DNA from 3 places in the Pseudarthrobacter sp. DSP2-3-2b1 genome. Region 2 is predicted to be linked to each of the others. Evidence: predicted binding sites of a transcription regulator. Region 2 holds the regulator's gene; each other region holds the start of a gene.
The links. The regulator HrcA, encoded in region 2, represses chaperone genes, less so after heat shock. The targets are predictions, from matches to a motif close to TTNGCACTCGNNNNNNNCGAGTGCNAA.

Region 1 (5,688 bases), on a different contig from region 2:
AATCCCTGCACAGCATTCGGCTTGGCCAGTTCATCGGCGAGCCTCTGGCCACGCGCAAACCATCCGCCGGCCTGCGCACTGTCCCCCTGGAACATGTGCTGCATCCCGAGCCAGCCGGCGCACAGGGCAGCGCTCGCAACATCGCCGACGACGAGATACTCCTCGTGGGCGCGGGTGAGGGTGTCCAGGCCTGCTGCGGTGTTGCCCGTCAGGATCTCGGCGGTGGCCAGATTTTCAAGGTCCGCCGCGGGAAGCCCGCCGCGCCGATCGGCTCCGGAATAGCTCCTGAAGGCATCGGTCCACCGGTGTTCCCGGAACGCGGCCCTGCCCTCGTCGATGCCCGCTTCAGTTGACACGCTCGGCCTCCTCGGACACAGCCCGCCCAGCCGGCTTCGTCGCCGTGACGCGCTGGACGCTACGGTACTTAAGCGTCACGGTACGCCCGCCACACCCGGCCCACAAGCGGGCTGCGGGTACCTCGTGGAACCGGGAACTGCGCCGCCGGGGCCCTTAGCGCAACAGCCCGCGAAGCGTCTGAATGGTGTCGGCTTCCGCTGCCGGCTTGTCGTCCCGGTATCGCTTGACGCGGGCGAACCGTAGGGCAATTCCGCCGGGGTAGCGCGGGGAACTCTGCACGCCGTCGATCGCGATCTCGACTACGGTGACGGGTTCGACCCAGACGGTGCCCGCCGTCCGCCGCACCTCAATCTCCTGGAACTTCTCGGTCTGCCAGCGCAACAGCACGTCCGTGAGGCCTTTGAAGGTTTTGCCCACCATCACGTAGCCGCCGGGTTCGCCGAATTCACCGGCGGGGTCAAGGGCACCGAGGTGCAGGTTCGAGAGCAGCCCGGTGCGCCGGCCTGATCCCCATTCGCAGGCGAGAACCACCAGATCGTACGTGAGCACCGGCTTCACCTTGATCCAGTTGGAGCCACGCCGGCCTGCGGCATAGGCCGATCCCACCGCCTTCACCACCACGCCCTCATGGCCTGCGGCGAGTGCCTCGCGGGACATCCGCTCCGCGACGTCCGCATCCGCTGTGATCTCCCCCGGGATCCGGTACTCAGGGGCAATCCGCTCAAGCAAGCCGATGCGAGTCCCCAACGGTTCGTCCAGCAGGTCGCGCCCGTCCAGGTGAAGTACGTCGAAGAACCACGGATGCAGCACCGTGTCGCGTGCCACGTCCGCGCCGAACCGCGACATTGTCTGCTGGAACGGCCGCGGCCCGCCGTCCTCGTCAAGGGCGAGCGTCTCGCCGTCGAGGATCACCTCGCGCACCGGAAGTCCGCGCACCACCTCCACCACTTCGGGCAGCCGGTGGGTCACGTCGGCCAGGGTGCGGGTGTAAATACGTACGTCGTCGCCTACCCGATGCACCTGGATACGTGCCCCGTCGAGCTTGTATTCCACGGATGCCTCGCCCGTGGCCTCCAGTGCCGCGCCGGCGCTTGCCGCGGTGGAGGCGAGCATGGGCTGCACGGGACGGCCGACGACGAGGCCGACGGCGTCAAGCTGGGCCGGCGTGCCCGTGATCGCCAGCAGGGCGGTCCCGCCGAGATCCCCGGAGAGCATGGCCGCACGCCGCACGGCCTCAACGGGGCGTTCGGCTGCGCGGGCGATGGCATCTGTCAGCACCCCTTCCAGGGCACCGGTCCGCAGTTCTCCGAGCAGCACTCCGGCGATGAATGCCTGCTCGCCCTCGGTGGCTTGCGCCGTAAGCATCCGGAGGATGGCGGCGCGCTCGGCGGTAGATCCAGCGCCGGTGGGGAGGAGCAACCGGTCCAGTGCGGCGTCGAGCTCGGCAACAGTGAGGCTAGGCTCGGAGGCCGGCTCCCCCATCGCCGCAGCCATGCCACGCCAGCCGACCCCTACCCTGCCTTGCCGCGGCCTGGCGGTGAGCAGGCCGACCGCCGTCGGAATGTCCGCGGGCTCAACCCTGCGCAGCAGGCCGGCCAGCGCCTCGACTTTCGCGAGCCGGGAGCGGGTGGACGCGACCGTGTCCGAGGTTTTCACGAGCTCGTCGAGCAGCATGGCACCAGTCTGCCACGACAGTAAAAAACCGGCCCAGCAGATGCTGGACCGGTTTTTTAGCCGGGAGTGACCCCGCGTAGCTTCAGCCGATTAGTGGCTGTGGCCTGCGTGCTCGTCCTCGTCAGCGGGCTTCTCCACCACGAGGGTCTCGGTGGTGAGAACCAGCGCGGCGATGGAAGCTGCGTTGCGGAGGGCCGCACGGGTGACCTTGACCGGGTCAATGACACCGGCGGCGATCAGGTCCTCGTACTCGCCCGACTTGGCGTTGAAGCCGTTGTTGGTTTCGAGTTCGGCAACCTTGGCGGTGACGACGTAGCCGTCGAAGCCGGCGTTCTGGGCGATCCAGCGCAGCGGCTGGACCAGCGCGCGGCGGACAATGCCCACAGCTGCGGCGGCGTCGCCTTCGAGGGCCTTCACTGCGGGATCCTCGTCGAGGGCCTTCAGTGCGTGGATCAGCGCGGAACCGCCGCCGGCCACGATGCCTTCTTCGAGGGCGGCGCGGGTGGAGGACACTGCATCTTCGATGCGGTGCTTCTTTTCCTTCAGCTCAACCTCGGTGGCTGCGCCAACCTTGATCACGCCGATGCCGCCGGCCAGCTTGGCCAGGCGTTCCTGGAGCTTTTCCTTGTCCCAGTCGGAATCGGTGCGGGTCAGCTCGGCGCGCAGCTGGGAAACCCGGGCTGCGACGTCTTCTGCGGAACCGGCGCCGTCAACGATGGTGGTGTTGTCCTTGGTGACCGTGATGCGGCGGGCGGTACCCAGCACCTCAAGGCCAACGGTGTCCAGGCTCAGGCCCAGTTCAGCGGAGACAACCTGCGCACCGGTGAGGGTGGCGATGTCCTGCAGCATGGCCTTGCGGCGGTCGCCGAAGCCCGGAGCCTTGACGGCAACCACGTTCAGGGTGCCGCGGATACGGTTGACGATCAGCGTGGACAGTGCCTCGCCGTCGACGTCTTCAGCAATGATGAAGAGCGGCTTGGAGCTCTGCAGCGCCTTTTCCAGCAGCGGCAGGAATTCCTGGACGGAGGAGATCTTGCCCTGGTTGATCAGGATGAGGGCGTCTTCGAGGACGGCTTCCTGGCGCTCTGCGTCGGTGACGAAGTACGGGGACAGGTAGCCCTTGTCGAACTGCATGCCCTCGGTGAGGACCAGCTCGGTCTGCGTGGTGGAGGATTCCTCGATGGTGATCACACCATCCTTGCCGACCTTGCCGAATGCCTCGGCGAGGAGCTCGCCGATTTCGTCGCTCTGGGCCGAGATGGCGGCAACGTTGGCAACCTGGGTGCCTTCAACCGGGCGTGCGTTCTCGAGCAGGCGGGCGGCAACGGCTTCAACGGAAACCTCGATGCCGCGCTTGATCTGGCCCGGAGCGGCGCCGGCAGCAACGTTGCGCAGGCCTTCCTTGACCAGGGCCTGGGCGAGGACGGTGGCGGTGGTGGTTCCGTCGCCGGCAACATCGTTGGTCTTGGTGGCTACTTCCTTGGCCAGCTGCGCGCCAAGGTTCTCGTACGGGTCATCAAGCTCAACTTCACGGGCGATGGTGACGCCGTCGTTGGTGATGGTGGGTGCTCCCCACTTTTTGTCGAGAACAACGTTGCGGCCGCGGGGGCCGAGCGTCACCTTGACAGTGTTGGCGAGCTTGTCGATGCCGGCTTCAAGTGACCGGCGGGCAGCGTCGTTAAACGCAAGCTGCTTTGCCATGGTTTTGTCCTTTCAAGACAGAACCCCGCGCAGCTGACCGGCAGAGTGCAGGTTCAGCGGCGCGGGGATCCAAAGAGTTACTTTACGACGATCGCCAGGACGTCGCGGGCGGAGAGCACGAGGTACTCGGTGCCGCTGTGCTTGACTTCGGTTCCGCCGTACTTCGAGTAGATAACGACGTCGCCGATGGCAACATCGAGGGGAACGCGGTTGCCGTTGTCATCGAAGCGGCCGGGGCCTACTGCAACAACTTCGCCTTCCTGCGGCTTTTCCTGTGCGGAGTCCGGGATAACCAGGCCGGAAGCCGTGGTCTGCTCGGCTTCGAGCGGGCGGACAACAATACGATCCTCAAGAGGCTTAATAGAGACCGACACTCGGACCTCTCCTTTACGTCAGCAAATTTATGGACTGGAAAACTGTTCTGCCGGTGGCTGGCTGACCGTCGTCGCGGTGCCGGCAGCAGCCTGGCTGAAAGCTCTTCATGTGTTAGCACCCTCCTAGGGAGAGTGCCAATGACGACTCTATGTAAGTAGTTAGCACTCGGTCAAGGCGAGTGCCAGAATTATGTCCCCAGTGAACAGGCCTAACGCCCTGTAAGGTCCTCGAAATCAACGTCCTCGTCGCCGTTGTCGTTTCCGTCAGTGGTGCTGCCGCGCTTGAGGTACAGCACCACGGCGCCGCCCAGTGCGGCCAGCAGCGCGATGACCAGCAGGATGATCCCGCCCACGCGGGCCCCGGTGTAGAGGCCGCGGATGTCCCGTGCCTCGTCCGTTGCATCCTGGATATCCTTGCCGCCCACCGAGTAGACCGTGGCGTTGAAGGTGTCCAGGAAGAAGATGATGACCAGCAGCGCGATGCAGACCACAGCCACGGCAGAACCGGCAATCAGGGCCGGGCGGGCGAACTTCACCAGGTCAGAATTCTTGGACCGGGGCGGTTCGGACGGCTGGCTGCCTGCACTGTCTGTCATGCCTTCAACCCTAGCGGGAACGGGCTGCCGGGCCATCTCCACTACGCTGGAACCCATGGCTCAAGCACCGCAGGACCAGATCGCCCCGCTCCTCACCAGCGAAGGTTGGGAGCTGCTGGCGTCCCTGGGTCCGTACCGCGAGGACAAGGCCTTTGAGCTGAATTCGGCACTTCGGAAGGCCGGCCACTCCCCCGAGCTGGTCTCGGCGGTCCTCACCCAATCCAGACTGCGCACCAAGGCCGAACTCAAATTCGGTGAGTTCGCCCGGAGCATGCTTTTCACGCAGGCAGGCCTGGAGCAGGCCACGCGGCTCAACGTTGCGGCCCGCCACGCGGAACGCTTCGCCCAGGCCGGCATTCGCCACGTGGCTGACCTCGGCTGCGGACTCGCCGCGGACTCCCTCGCCCTCGCCTCGATGGACATCACCGTCACGGCCGTGGAGATGGACGAGACCACGGCTGCCTGCGCCACGGTGAATCTCATTCCTTTCCCCAACGCCACGGTGGTGCATTCGGACGCCACCGCTGTGTCCCTGGAAGGGGTCGACGGCGTCTGGCTGGATCCCGCACGCCGGACCACTTCGACGTCGGGCACCAAGAGGATCTGGGACCCTGAGGCGTTTTCGCCGCCGCTTTCCTTTGTGGAATCGCTGGCAGCCACGGGACGCGCTGTGGGGGTCAAGATGGGGCCCGGCATGCCGCACGAATCGGTGCCGGCGGACTGCGAAGCGCAGTGGGTATCGGTGGGCGGCGACGTCACCGAGGTGACGCTCTGGTTCAACGCGGTGCGCCGGCCGGGAATCCGCCGGGCGGCACTGCTGCTGGGGCCGCAGGGCGCCGCGGAACTCACCAGCGCGGAGGATTTCGACGGCGGTCCGGTAGCGCCGGTGGGTCCGCCGGAGGGTTACCTCTACGAGCCCGACGGTGCGGTGATCCGCGCGGGCCTGGTGGCCGACGTCGCGCTCCAACTGGACGGGCACCTGCTGG
Region 2 (5,688 bases):
AGCGCCGCGCATTCCACCGTGAGCCCAGCGGGGGACGCCGAAACAACTTTTCCGGTGAGCCGCTTTCCGGCGCCGTCGGCGATGTCCACCGGTTCCCCCGCGGCGAGCCGCTTCACGGTCACCGCGTGGCGCGCCTCCGGACCTTCAAGGACGAACACAGCGCCGGGAATCATGTGGTCCAGCGTCCCTGCACCACTGAAGAAGACGGGATTGCTCACCGCTACAGGTTACCGAACCGGTCCCGCAGCTTCGCGAACACGCCGCCGCTGACGGCCAGCTTGCCCTCGGTGAACTGTTCTCCGCGCAACTTCGCCAGCTGCCTGAGGAGGTCCTCCTGGGCGGCATCGAGTTTCGCCGGCGTCTCCACCTGGAGGTGGACCATCAGGTCGCCGCGGCCGTACCCGCGCAGGTGGGTCACGCCCAGGCCGCGGAGCGTGATGATCTCCCCGGACTGCGTCCCGGCCTTCACGTCAATCTCCTGGAGCCCGTCGAAGGTCTCCAGTGAAAGCTCGGTGCCAAGGGCGGCCGCGGTCATCGGAATGTTGAGGGTTGCGTGGAGGTCGTCGCCGTCGCGGGCGTACGTGGCGTCGTTGTTGACACGGATTTCGACGTACAGGTCTCCGGAGGGTCCGCCGGCCGGGCCGGCTTCGCCCTGGCCGGAGAGCTGGATCCGGGTGCCTGTTGCCACACCGGCCGGCACCTTGATGGTGAGCGAACGGCGGCTGCGGATACGGCCCTGGCCGCTGCACTCGTTGCAGGGATCCTTGATGACGGTGCCGAAGCCTTCGCAGCTGCCACACGGGGCGGCCGTCATGACCTGGCCCAGAATGGAACGGACGGCCCTCTGGACCTGGCCGCTGCCACCGCAGATATCGCAGCGTTCGGGGTGGCTGCCCTCACGGCAGCATGAACCGTTGCAGGTGGGGCACGTGACGGCGGTATCGACTTCAAGCTTCTTGTTGACGCCGAACACGGCGTCCCGGAGTTCGATCCGGACGCTGATGAGCGCATCCTGGCCACGGCGGACCCGGGACGCCGGACCGGCCTGGCCGCCGGCCCCGAAGAAGGTGTCGAAGATGTCCTGGAACGCGAAGCCCTGGCCGGCGTAGCTGCCGCCGCCGAAGCCGTTGTCGGTGCCGTTCTCGTTGCCGGTGGTGTCATAGACCCGGCGTTTCTGGGGATCCGAAAGCACCTCATAGGCGTGGGTCACGGCCTTGAAGCGGTCCGACGCATCATCTCCGGGGTTGACGTCCGGGTGAAGTGTGCGGGCCAGCTTGCGGTAGGCCTTCTTGATCTCTTCTCCGGTGGCTTCCGGCGAGACCCCGAGGACGTCGTAGTGGCTGCTCAAAGTTCGTATCTCTTCCTTGTTGTACTGCCGGCGGCTGGACCGCCGGCACTGCTCATGGTGCCTGGGCCGGTGCTGTTACGGACCCAGAATTCTTGAAAGATAGCGGGCGACTGCCCTGACGGCGGCCATGGTGGTGGGGTAGTCCATGCGCGTGGGGCCCAGGACGCCGATCTTGGCGGTGCTGTCCGGTCCATAGGCCGTGGCCACTACGGATGCTTCGGCCAGGCCGACGTAGGGGTTCTCGCGCCCGATGCTCACGGTCACACCGCGGGGATCCTGCGCCATTTCGCTCAGGAGCCTGAGCATCACCACCTGCTCCTCCAGCGCCTCCAGGACCGGGCCGATACTCAGGGGGAAGTCCACATTGGACCGGGCAAGATTCGCTGTTCCTGCCATGACCATACGGTCTTCGCGGCTGCTGTGGGCGAGTGTTTCCAGGCCGTGTGCCAGCGCCTGCGCGGCTGCGCGCTGCCCAGGGCTGACCGACGAAACCACCGCCGGCAGCAGTTGGGTCAGCTGGCTCAGCGGCGTGCCGGACAGGGATCCGAGGAAGTGGGTCCGCAACCCGGCGACGGCGTCCTCGCCAAGGTCCTGGCCGACGTCGGTCACCCGTTGTTCGACCTTGCCGGTGTTGGCAATCAGGACAACGAGGACCCGCCGCGGGGCCAGGAGGACGAATTCGATGTGCCGGATGGTTGCCCGGCTGAGGTGCGGGTACTGCACCACGGCAACCTGGTTGGTCAGCTGCGACAGCAGCCGGACCGTCCGCTCGAGGACGTCGTCGAGATCGTCGGAGCCCTCCAGCAGCGACTGGATGGCCCGGCGCTCTGCCGGGGAGAGCGGCTTGACCGCGGAGATCTGGTCCACGAACAGCCGGTAGCCCTTGTCAGTGGGAATCCTGCCGGCGCTGGTGTGCGGTGCCGTAATCAGGCCTTCGTCCTCCAGCGCCGCCATGTCGTTGCGGATGGTGGCGCTGGAGACGCCAAGGTGATGGCGTTCCACCAAAGCTTTGGAACCCACAGGCTCACGGGAGTGCACGTAGTCCTCCACGATGGCACGCAGTACTTCAAGTTTGCGCGGCTCGCTCACACTCCACCTCCATCTACGGGTCGCGGCTGTCCGGCCGGGCCGCCGGCATCCTCCCGATCCTGCGGACAGGGCAGCCGGGAAGGACTGGCCGGCGTTAGCACTCGACATGCCTAAGTGCTAACAGTCTAATATGACTCGCCCCGTTGTTAGCATTGGTACCGCTCCGGGCGAAACTCCGGGGGACCATCTAGCGCAAGGCGGAGTCAACCGATGCAGTACCAGAATTGGGGTCCGCAGGAAATCAAGGCGCCCGTCAGGAATGAACTCCCCGAGGTTCCGGTGGAGCGGGGAATGGTCCTCGAAGACGCGCAGTCCGGCTGGGTGGGTGCCGTGACCCGGGTGGAAAAGTCCGGCGGCATGCACGTGGTGGCCCTCGAAGACCGGCGCGGCAAGTCCCGTTCCTTCAAGCTTGGCTTCGGTTTCCTCCTGGAGGGCCAGCCCATCCGGCTGATGCCCCCCGCTCCACGGCAGCCCGGGATTCCGGCCAGCGCCGGCCGGACGGCCTCCGGCTCAGTGCGCGTGGCAGGCCAGCGTGCGCAGGTAGCCAAGGCGAGCAGGATCTGGGTGGAAGGAAAGCACGACGCCGAACTCATCGAAAAGGTCTGGGGCGATGACCTGCGCGTGGAAGGCATCGTCGTCGAACCTCTGCATGGCATCGATGACCTGGCGGGGGCGGTGGCTGCTTTCCAGCCGGGACCCGGCAGGCGGCTGGGTGTGCTGGTGGACCACCTGGTGGCTGACTCCAAGGAGTCCCGCATCGCAGCTGGGGTAATGGCATCGCCGGGGGCGGCCGGCAACGTCTTGATCGTGGGGCACCCTTACGTTGACGTCTGGCAGGCCATCAGGCCATCGGTGCTGGGTATTAGCAAGTGGCCGGTGGTTCCCCGGGGGCAGGACTGGAAGACGGGCATCCTGGCGGCGTTTGGCTGGCCGCACGCCACCAAGGAGGACATCGGGCTCGGCTGGCAGAAGCTCCTGGGCGCGGTCCACACCTACGCGGACCTGGAAGCGTCCCTGCTGGGCCGGGTGGAGGAAGTCATCGACTTCCTGACAGTGCCTTAGCTGACCGGGAAGGACGCCGGCGGGGCATTTGGCCATTGACCCAGTATTCTTGGTACTGCGGAGGCAGCCGTTTCGTCAGGCAAGTACTCTCCAACAAGCACTATTGCACTCTCGAAGGAATGAACAGTGGCACAAAACGCACGCGAGCACCCGGACGATCACGGCCGTTCGGAGTACCAGGGCGTTCCCGCAAATGCGTTGCCCCTCACGGCCAGCGAAGACCGGCAGTGGGCCACCCTCGCCCACTTTGGCGGGATCCTTGGCTGCGTTCCCTCACTGCTGATTTTCCTGATCTTCAGGGAGCGCGGCCCCTTCACAGCGCAGGAGTCCAAGGAAGCCCTCAACTTCAGCCTGCCGCCCACCATTGCTGCACTGGTGGCCAACCTTCTGGTCTTCATCCCCGTGGTGGGAAACATATTTGCCGTCATCGCCACCCTGATCTGGATCGCCCTGACGTGCTTCTCGGTGGCCGCCGGCATCCATGTCAACAAAGGCCAGCCGCACCGATACCAGTACAACCTGCGCTGGATCAAGTAGTCCCCAGCCACACCAACGCTTTAAGCGGTTTCAGTCCGGCAGGATCCGCCGCACCACTGCGTCGGCCAGCAGGCGGCCCTTGAGGGTCAGCACCAGCTTTCCGCGGAACGCAGCCGGCGCCTCCACCAGGCCGTCGGCGATCAGCCCGGCCATGGCGTGACGGCCCGGCTCCCCCAGTGTTGAGACCGCAAGCCCCGAGACGAGCCGCGCCTCGAGCATGACCCGCTCCACCTCACGGGTTTCCGGATCCAGGGTTTCCCGTCCGGCGGCCGGGGAGAGCCCTTGCGCCAGCCGTCCGGCGTACGCAGTGGGATGCTTGACGTTCCACCACCGCACACCGCCAACATGCGAGTGGGCGCCCGGACCGATACCCCACCAGTCATCGCCCCGCCAGTACGCGAGGTTGTGCCTGCACGCCTGCTCCGGTGTGCGGGCCCAGTTGCTGACCTCGTACCAGCCCAGCCCTGCCGCGGTGATGAGTTCGTCGGCGAGTTCGTATTTGTCGGCGTGGTCGTCGTCGTCGATGCCTGGAACTTCGCCCCGCCGGATCTGGGCGGCGAGTTTGGTGCCGTCCTCCACGATCAGCGCATAGGCGCTGATGTGGTCCGGCTGGTAGGACAGCGCTGTCTCCAGGGATAAGCGCCAGTCAGCCAGGGACTCCCCCGGCGTTCCGTAGATCAGGTCCAGGCTCACGGCCAGGCCGGCGTCGCGGGCCCACTGCACCACCTGCGGCACACGGCTGGGAGTGTGCGTGCGGTCCAGGACCTTCAGGACGTGGGGAACGGCGGACTGCATGCCGAAGGAAACGCGAGTGAAGCCCGCTTCCTTGAGGATGGCCAGGGATTCGGGGGTGACCGAGTCCGGGTTCGCCTCGGTAGTGACCTCGGCGCCAGGCTCCAGGCCCCAATGCCCGACGGCGGCACTCAGGATCTGTGCGAGGTCTTCAGCAGGGAGCAAGGTAGGGGTACCGCCGCCGAAGAAGACGGTGCTCAGCGGCCGGTCCGGCAGCCCTGAGCCCCGGAGGACGTGAGCGGCGAAATCCACTTCGGACACGGCTGTGGACGCGTAGGCATCCTGGGAAGCACCGCCGCCGAGTTCGGTGGCCGTATACGTGTTGAAGTCGCAGTACCCGCAGCGCACAGCACAGAACGGGATGTGCACGTACAGCCCAAAGGCGCGTTCCGCAGAACCGTCTGTTGCCTGGCTGGGCAGCAGACCGTCCGACGGCGCCGGGTCGCCGAGGGGAAGGGTGCTAGGCATTGCGGCGGCCTCCGGTGGTCAGGGCCACGCTCATCATTACTTCTTGGCCTTGTCCTTGGACTCGTCCGTGGTCAGCGCAGCGATAAACGCTTCCTGGGGGACCTCCACGCGGCCCACCATCTTCATACGCTTCTTGCCTTCTTTTTGCTTCTCCAGCAGTTTGCGCTTACGGGAGATGTCGCCGCCGTAGCACTTGGCCAGGACGTCTTTGCGGATGGCCCTGATGCTCTCGCGGGCAATGATCCTGGAGCCAATGGCGGCCTGGATGGGTACCTCGAACTGCTGGCGCGGTATGAGCTCGCGGAGCTTGGTGGTCATCATGACGCCGTAGGCGTAGGCCTTGTCACGGTGGGTGATGGCGGAGAAGGCGTCAACCTGTTCGCCCTGGAGCA
Region 3 (5,688 bases), on a different contig from region 2:
TGCCTTGGGCGCCTCGGGGAGGTCAAGGGGCGCAGGAGCTGGACGCTCGGCCTTTGCCGCCTCTACGTACACGGGCTTGGGCACGTCCACGGGTTCCCAGGTTGTTTCTGCCGGGACCGGGCCGGCGGGTGCTTTGGCGCTCATGTCCCCGGCCGCAACGGCTACGGCCAGTGCCGCTTCGCGAAGTTCCACGGCGGTCAGCGGCTTCGGAGCGGGAGGGTGGTGGGCCTCGGCGTCGAAGAGCCGGCTCTCCGGCTGCGCCGCGGCCGGCTTGCGGACCGTGGCGCTTGGGCTGGCAGGACCCTGTCGGCGCTGGGGGGCGCTCATGGCTGCACGAAACGCCGCATCCACCTTGGCTTTGCGGTCACGCACAGCCAGAAAGCGGAGCAGGACGAGACCCGCAACTGTGATTGCCACGCAGGTGAGCGGCAGAACCGCCGTACCCAGTCCGAAGATGAGTAACATGCCCGAAACGAAGGCAGTCAGCAGTGCCACCACGGCAACGAGCGCAATGCCCGTTCTGCCATAACGGATCCGGAACGCGCCCGGCTTGGGGCTGCCGGCCGGTTCCGTCGCGGTTTCGGGGCTCTTCCTGATCTCCATGGCGTTCTCCTGCTGGGCGGTGACGTTGAGTACCATCCCGGCCCTCGGGTCCGGTTCAAAGGCTGGCACTTCAGCAAGGTAATCGGCACCGGCCTGGACCGGGTGCCGGCGGTTGCGAAGGATGTACGGTGCGACCCACACAATCCAGAGCACGACGGCAACCACAAGGATCACTGAGCTGCTAAGGGGAAAGTCCACAATCAAAACCGTATGAGCATTACACCGGCCGCTCCCGCATTAGCCCCGGTGTGTCGTCCGCAACGTGGTAAATCAATGGATTTATGTCCCGGAAAGCCCGCGCCCTCAGGGACGGGACGCGAGCCACCGGGGCAGCAGACCCTCGGGAACCTCTTCGGCCGTCAGTGCGAATGTCCGGTGGTCCGCCCACTCCCCGTTGATGTGCAGGAAGCGCGGCCGGTACCCCTCGTCACGGAAACCGAGCTTTTCGACAACACGCAGGCTGGGGCCGTTTTCCGGACGGATGTTGATCTCCATCCGGTGCAGGCCCAACGCCTTGAAGCAATGGTCGGTGGCCATCGCAACTGCTGTTGGCGCGATGCCGTGGCCGGCCCGCGCCTGGTCAACCCAGTAGCCCAGGGTGGCCATCATGGCCGAACCCCAGACAATCGAGGACACCGTCAACTGGCCCACAATGACCGGCGCGGATGAGGACGACACGCGTTCGGTGATGAGGAAGGGCAGCGCCGTTCCCTGCGCAGCCTGGGCTTTCAGGGACCGGACCATCTGCCGGTAATCCGGCAGCCCGCCGCCGGGCATCGGGTTCGAAGCCTCCCACGGCGCCAGCCACTCATTGTTACGCGCCCGCACCTGGGTCCATTCCTTCTTATCCCGGTACCGGATGGGGCGCAGGACCAGGTCGCCGCACTCCAGCGTTACCGGCCAGATGGGTCCGGAGCCCACGGCAGTTACTCGGCGAGACCGGCAGTGAAGCCCGGCAGCCATTCCCGGAGGCCGGGGCCGAGGTCATCGCTGTCAATGGCAAGCTGAACGCAGGCTTTGAGGTAGCTGAGCTTGTCCCCGGTGTCGTACCGGCGGCCACGGAAGATCACACCGTAGACGCCATAGCCCTCGGCGCTTCCCGCGGCGAGTTCCTGCAGCGCGTCCGTCAGCTGAATTTCGCCGCCGCGGCCGGGCCCGGTCCGCTCCAGGACGTCGAAGACGGCCGGGTGGAGGACGTAACGGCCAATCACGGCCAGATTCGAAGGCGCGTCGGCGACGTCGGGCTTTTCGACAAGCTTGTTGATCCGGACGTAGCCTTCGCCGTCGATCTCCTCAACGTCGGCACAGCCGTAGGCGCTGATCTGGGAGGGCTCCACCTCGATGAGGGCCACCACGGATCCGCCGGTCTTGGCCTGGACTTCGATCATGGTGCTGAGGAGTTCGTCCCGGGCGTCAATAAGGTCATCGCCGAGGAGCACCGCAAAAGGTTCGTTGCCCACGTGCTGCTTGGCGCGCAGAACGGCATGACCGAGTCCGTTGGGATCGCCCTGGCGGACGTAGTGGATGTCGCCAAGGTTGCTGGCTGCCTGGATGGATTCGAGTTTCGCGGTGTCACCCTTGGCAGACAGGGTGTCCTCCAGCGACGGAACCCGGTCAAAGTGGTCCTCAAGGGCCCGCTTGTTGCGGCCGGTGATCATGAGGATGTCGTTCAGGCCAACGTTCACGGCCTCTTCCACCACGTACTGGATAGCAGGCTTGTCCACCACCGGAAGCATTTCCTTGGGCATCGCCTTCGTGGCAGGCAAAAACCTGGTGCCAAGGCCGGCGGCAGGAATAACGGCCTTGCGAACTGTCTGCTGAGTGGTAGTCACTGGACTAATCTAACGGCAGAGCGAATCATTCAGTAATTAGGGAGCGGCATGTCCGGGACCATCAGCGAAACGAAGGAAAGCATCCGCGCACTCCACCGTGAGCGCCGCGCCGCAACGCACCCCGGCCAGCGGGACGAGGCGGGAGCAGCCCTTGCAGTCCACGGATCTGCGTGGGCCCGGCAGCTGGCGGGTGATACGCCGTCGACCTTCTGCGCGTACCTGGGTGTCGTACCCGAGCCGCCCACCCTGCCGCTGCTCCAGGAACTGCACCGGCTGGGACACCGGGTCCTGCTCCCCGTCTGTGAACCCGGCAGGCGGTTGAGCTGGGCGGACTGGACCCCGGCAGTCGAATTTGTCCGCAGCCGTTTTGCCCCGGTCCTGGAACCCGCCGGAGCACACCACGACGGCGGCATCATGGCAGCGGTGGCCGGGCTCTACATCCCGGCCACGGCGGTGGACCGAAGCGGCAACCGGATAGGCCAGGGCGGCGGCTACTACGACGTCCTGCTCGCTGCCCTTGCAGATGAGGGCCTGGAGATCCCGCTGGCAGCCATCGTCTTCGATTCAGAACTGCTGCCGGCCGGAACCATCCCCGCAGAGGCCTTCGACCGGAAAGTTCCGGCTGCCCTCACCCCGTCAGGTCTTGTCCGGCTCTCCGACGGTAGGTGAGTGAGGCCCGGCTCCGGAAAGGGCGCCCGGAGGGGATGCTAGAATTAGCAGTCAGGCCCTGCGACTGCTAATGACCGGTTGATTCCGCTCCACGCAGCACGGGACCTCTGTTTTGTCCAAGAGGAGGAGCACCAGTGCCCACGTACGCGTACGCCTGCAAGGATTGCGGCCATGCCTTCGATATTTTCCAGTCGTTCACGGACAGCACGCTGACGTCCTGTCCTGAGTGCCAGGGAGCCCTGCGCAAGAAGTTCAACAGCGTAGGCGTTGTGTTCAAGGGCTCCGGTTTCTACCGCACCGATTCCAGGGACGCCAAGGGAAGCACAGTTTCTCCGGCGCCCGCTGCTCCGGCCGCCCCTGCGGCCAAACCGGCACCCGCTGCTGCCGCCGCGAGCTGACAGCCCTGCCGCTCTCTCCCTGCCCGGGCAATGCCCGACGCCGGCACCACCGTTGTCCACATAGGAACCTCTGCGCCTGTTGGGCTTAGTCCCGCAACCGTAGCGTGGTTCCCATGCCCGCTACCCTCTTCCAACGCAGCCGCGGTTCTGCCCCGCCCGGCCGCCAGGTCCGCCGCCAGCACCCGTCGACTCGCACAGGCCGGCGGCGCAGCCACGCGTTGTCCTCCTGGCTCAGCCGGAACCGGCGCCTCGCCATTGCACTCCTGCTTTGTGTTGCTGCCGGGATAACTGTCCACCAGCTCACTCCACCGCCTGCGGACTCCGTGACAGTACTGGCTGCCGCCCGGGATCTTCCCGCTGGCACGGCGCTGGCTGAGGCCGATCTGGTGGCCACGCCGGTCCCCCAGCAACTGGTGACCGCCGGGTCAGTGGCCGGGCCCAGCCAGGCCACCGGCAAACAGTTGGCGGCCCCTTTGCGGAAGGGCCAACTCCTCACCGACGCCCAGCTTCTGGGACCCGGCCTCCTGACCGGAACTCCCGCAGGCTCCGCGGCAGTGCCCCTGCGGATGGCGGATCCCTCCTCCATCCAGCTGGTATCGCCGGGGCAGCTGGTCAATGTGGTGCTGACCGGGGCGAACGGCTACGACCAACAGTCCCCCTCCGAGGTGCTGGCGTCTTCAGTTCCAGTCCTGTGGACCTCGGGCCAAGGTGGCCAGACGGGGCAGTGGCTCGGTACCGGTGAGACTGAAGGGCTGATCGTGGTGGCAGCCTCCCCGGATCAGGCGGCCCGCCTGGCAGGCGCCTCAACCCAGGGCAAGCTGTTCTTTGTGCTCGTGGGCCCTTAGCATGCGGCTGCGTGACGCGCCCTTGCTTGGTGGCTCAGCCCCAGTGCGGCGGCTTGTTTTCCTTCAGCCACTCATCGTGATCGTTATCCTGGCCATCGCCCCACGCCCTGGGATCATCCTCGGCGGCCTTGTTGGGCAGGATTCCGTCCGGGCCGGCCTGCTGCCGGTCCGTCCCAGCCTCGGGCGCCGGCTCTTCTTCAGGTTCCTGCCCCTGATCCTGGCCGTCGGCCTGACCGGTGTTCTGCGGGTTCACCACAACCGCCTCCTTACTTTCCAGGCGCGCGGCCCGGTCCTCATTCCTGTACCTGGCTGCCGGACGGCCGTGGTCTTCGGGTCCAACCGCACCCAGCACGAGCGAGTCCACGTCCTCGTCGAAGAAGCCTGCCGCGGCCGTCCGACCGGGCAACAGCACGTTCTCAAGCCCCAAGTATCCTCCGATCCTGTCCGCACAGGCAGACGGATCGGTGAACACCTCGATGGTCCACAGCGGCATGTACCGCCACCCCAGCCGTTCCAGGAGCTGCGGGCGGAGGCGGCTCCGCTCCCGGACACTCATGGTGCGGTAAACCTCTGTGCCGTCCGACTCGATCGCCACCGGCCGCGGGATTTCTGCGTCGTCCTGCCCCATCGTGCTCAGCGGGTCCGCCGCCGCCACCACGTCGATGACGCCGTCGTACTGGTGCCATACGCGGGCGCCCCGGGCGCGAAGCCTGTCGCCCAGATCGGCCACCAGCGGATCTGCCCCGAGTGCCTGCTCGCTTGCCGCAGCCCTGGAGGCCGGCGTCCCGAGATCGGTCTTCCCGGCAATCTCACGGTTCAGGAGCTCGTAGAAGTCAACAGCGCCGTGAGAGAGGCGGGTGTGGTCAAGGTCTTCCGGCTGGAAGCACGTCAGAACGTGAAGGGAACGCCGGGCCCGGGTCATGGCCAACGCAAATTTCTCCCTGCCGCCCTCGGCGGAGAGCGGGCCGAAATTGTGCAGGGCACGGCCGTGCGGGGTGCGGCCGAAGCCGGGGGAAAAGATGACGTGATCGCGGACCAGGCCCTGCGCCCGTTCAAGGTCAACCACCCGGAACGATTCAGGTCCTGCGCTGAAGAAACTGGCCAGGCCCGGGTGGTTCGGCAGCTGAAGCCGGATGGCCTCACCGATCCGGGCAGCGTGCCGGAGGCTGGCCGTGACCACCGCAAGCGAGGTGCGCGAACGCAGCCGCGCATGCTCAAAGACCAGTTGAACCACCTTGTTGACCTCAGCCACAACGGATTCGACGCCTTCATGGTCGGCGCTGGGCAGGCCCGTCCCGTCAGGCAGATACTCCACCAGCAGTGCACGGTCCAGCCCAGTGG

Region 1: a site for HrcA is predicted at 4,266-4,292, ahead of groES (co-chaperone GroES). Genes of this name have one in related genera too.
Region 3: a site for HrcA is predicted at 3,149-3,175, ahead of ACP7AX_RS04605 (FmdB family zinc ribbon protein). Genes of this name have one in related genera too.

Annotation. Positions count from the first base shown of each region.
Region 1 is NZ_JAFCTI010000002.1:458,202-463,889, forward strand. It holds gene ACP7AX_RS04675 (LuxR C-terminal-related transcriptional regulator) at 1-356, opposite strand, end outside; gene ACP7AX_RS04680 (ATP-dependent DNA ligase) at 511-2,031, opposite strand; gene groL (chaperonin GroEL) at 2,122-3,732, opposite strand; gene groES (co-chaperone GroES) at 3,810-4,106, opposite strand; gene ACP7AX_RS04695 (hypothetical protein) at 4,316-4,702, opposite strand; gene ACP7AX_RS04700 (THUMP-like domain-containing protein) at 4,758-5,688, shown strand, end outside.
Region 2 is NZ_JAFCTI010000004.1:245,906-251,593, forward strand. It holds gene ACP7AX_RS07650 (16S rRNA (uracil(1498)-N(3))-methyltransferase) at 1-218, opposite strand, end outside; gene dnaJ (molecular chaperone DnaJ) at 221-1,348, opposite strand; gene hrcA (heat-inducible transcriptional repressor HrcA) at 1,424-2,437, opposite strand; gene ACP7AX_RS07665 (DUF3097 family protein) at 2,648-3,499, shown strand; gene ACP7AX_RS07670 (DUF4870 domain-containing protein) at 3,626-4,036, shown strand; gene hemW (radical SAM family heme chaperone HemW) at 4,067-5,296, opposite strand; gene lepA (translation elongation factor 4) at 5,333-5,688, opposite strand, start outside.
Region 3 is NZ_JAFCTI010000002.1:435,807-441,494, forward strand. It holds gene ACP7AX_RS04585 (hypothetical protein) at 1-801, opposite strand, end outside; gene ACP7AX_RS04590 (GNAT family N-acetyltransferase) at 907-1,524, opposite strand; gene galU (UTP--glucose-1-phosphate uridylyltransferase GalU) at 1,530-2,435, opposite strand; gene ACP7AX_RS04600 (5-formyltetrahydrofolate cyclo-ligase) at 2,484-3,104, shown strand; gene ACP7AX_RS04605 (FmdB family zinc ribbon protein) at 3,239-3,502, shown strand; gene cpaB (Flp pilus assembly protein CpaB) at 3,616-4,347, shown strand; gene ACP7AX_RS04615 (AAA family ATPase) at 4,382-5,688, opposite strand, start outside.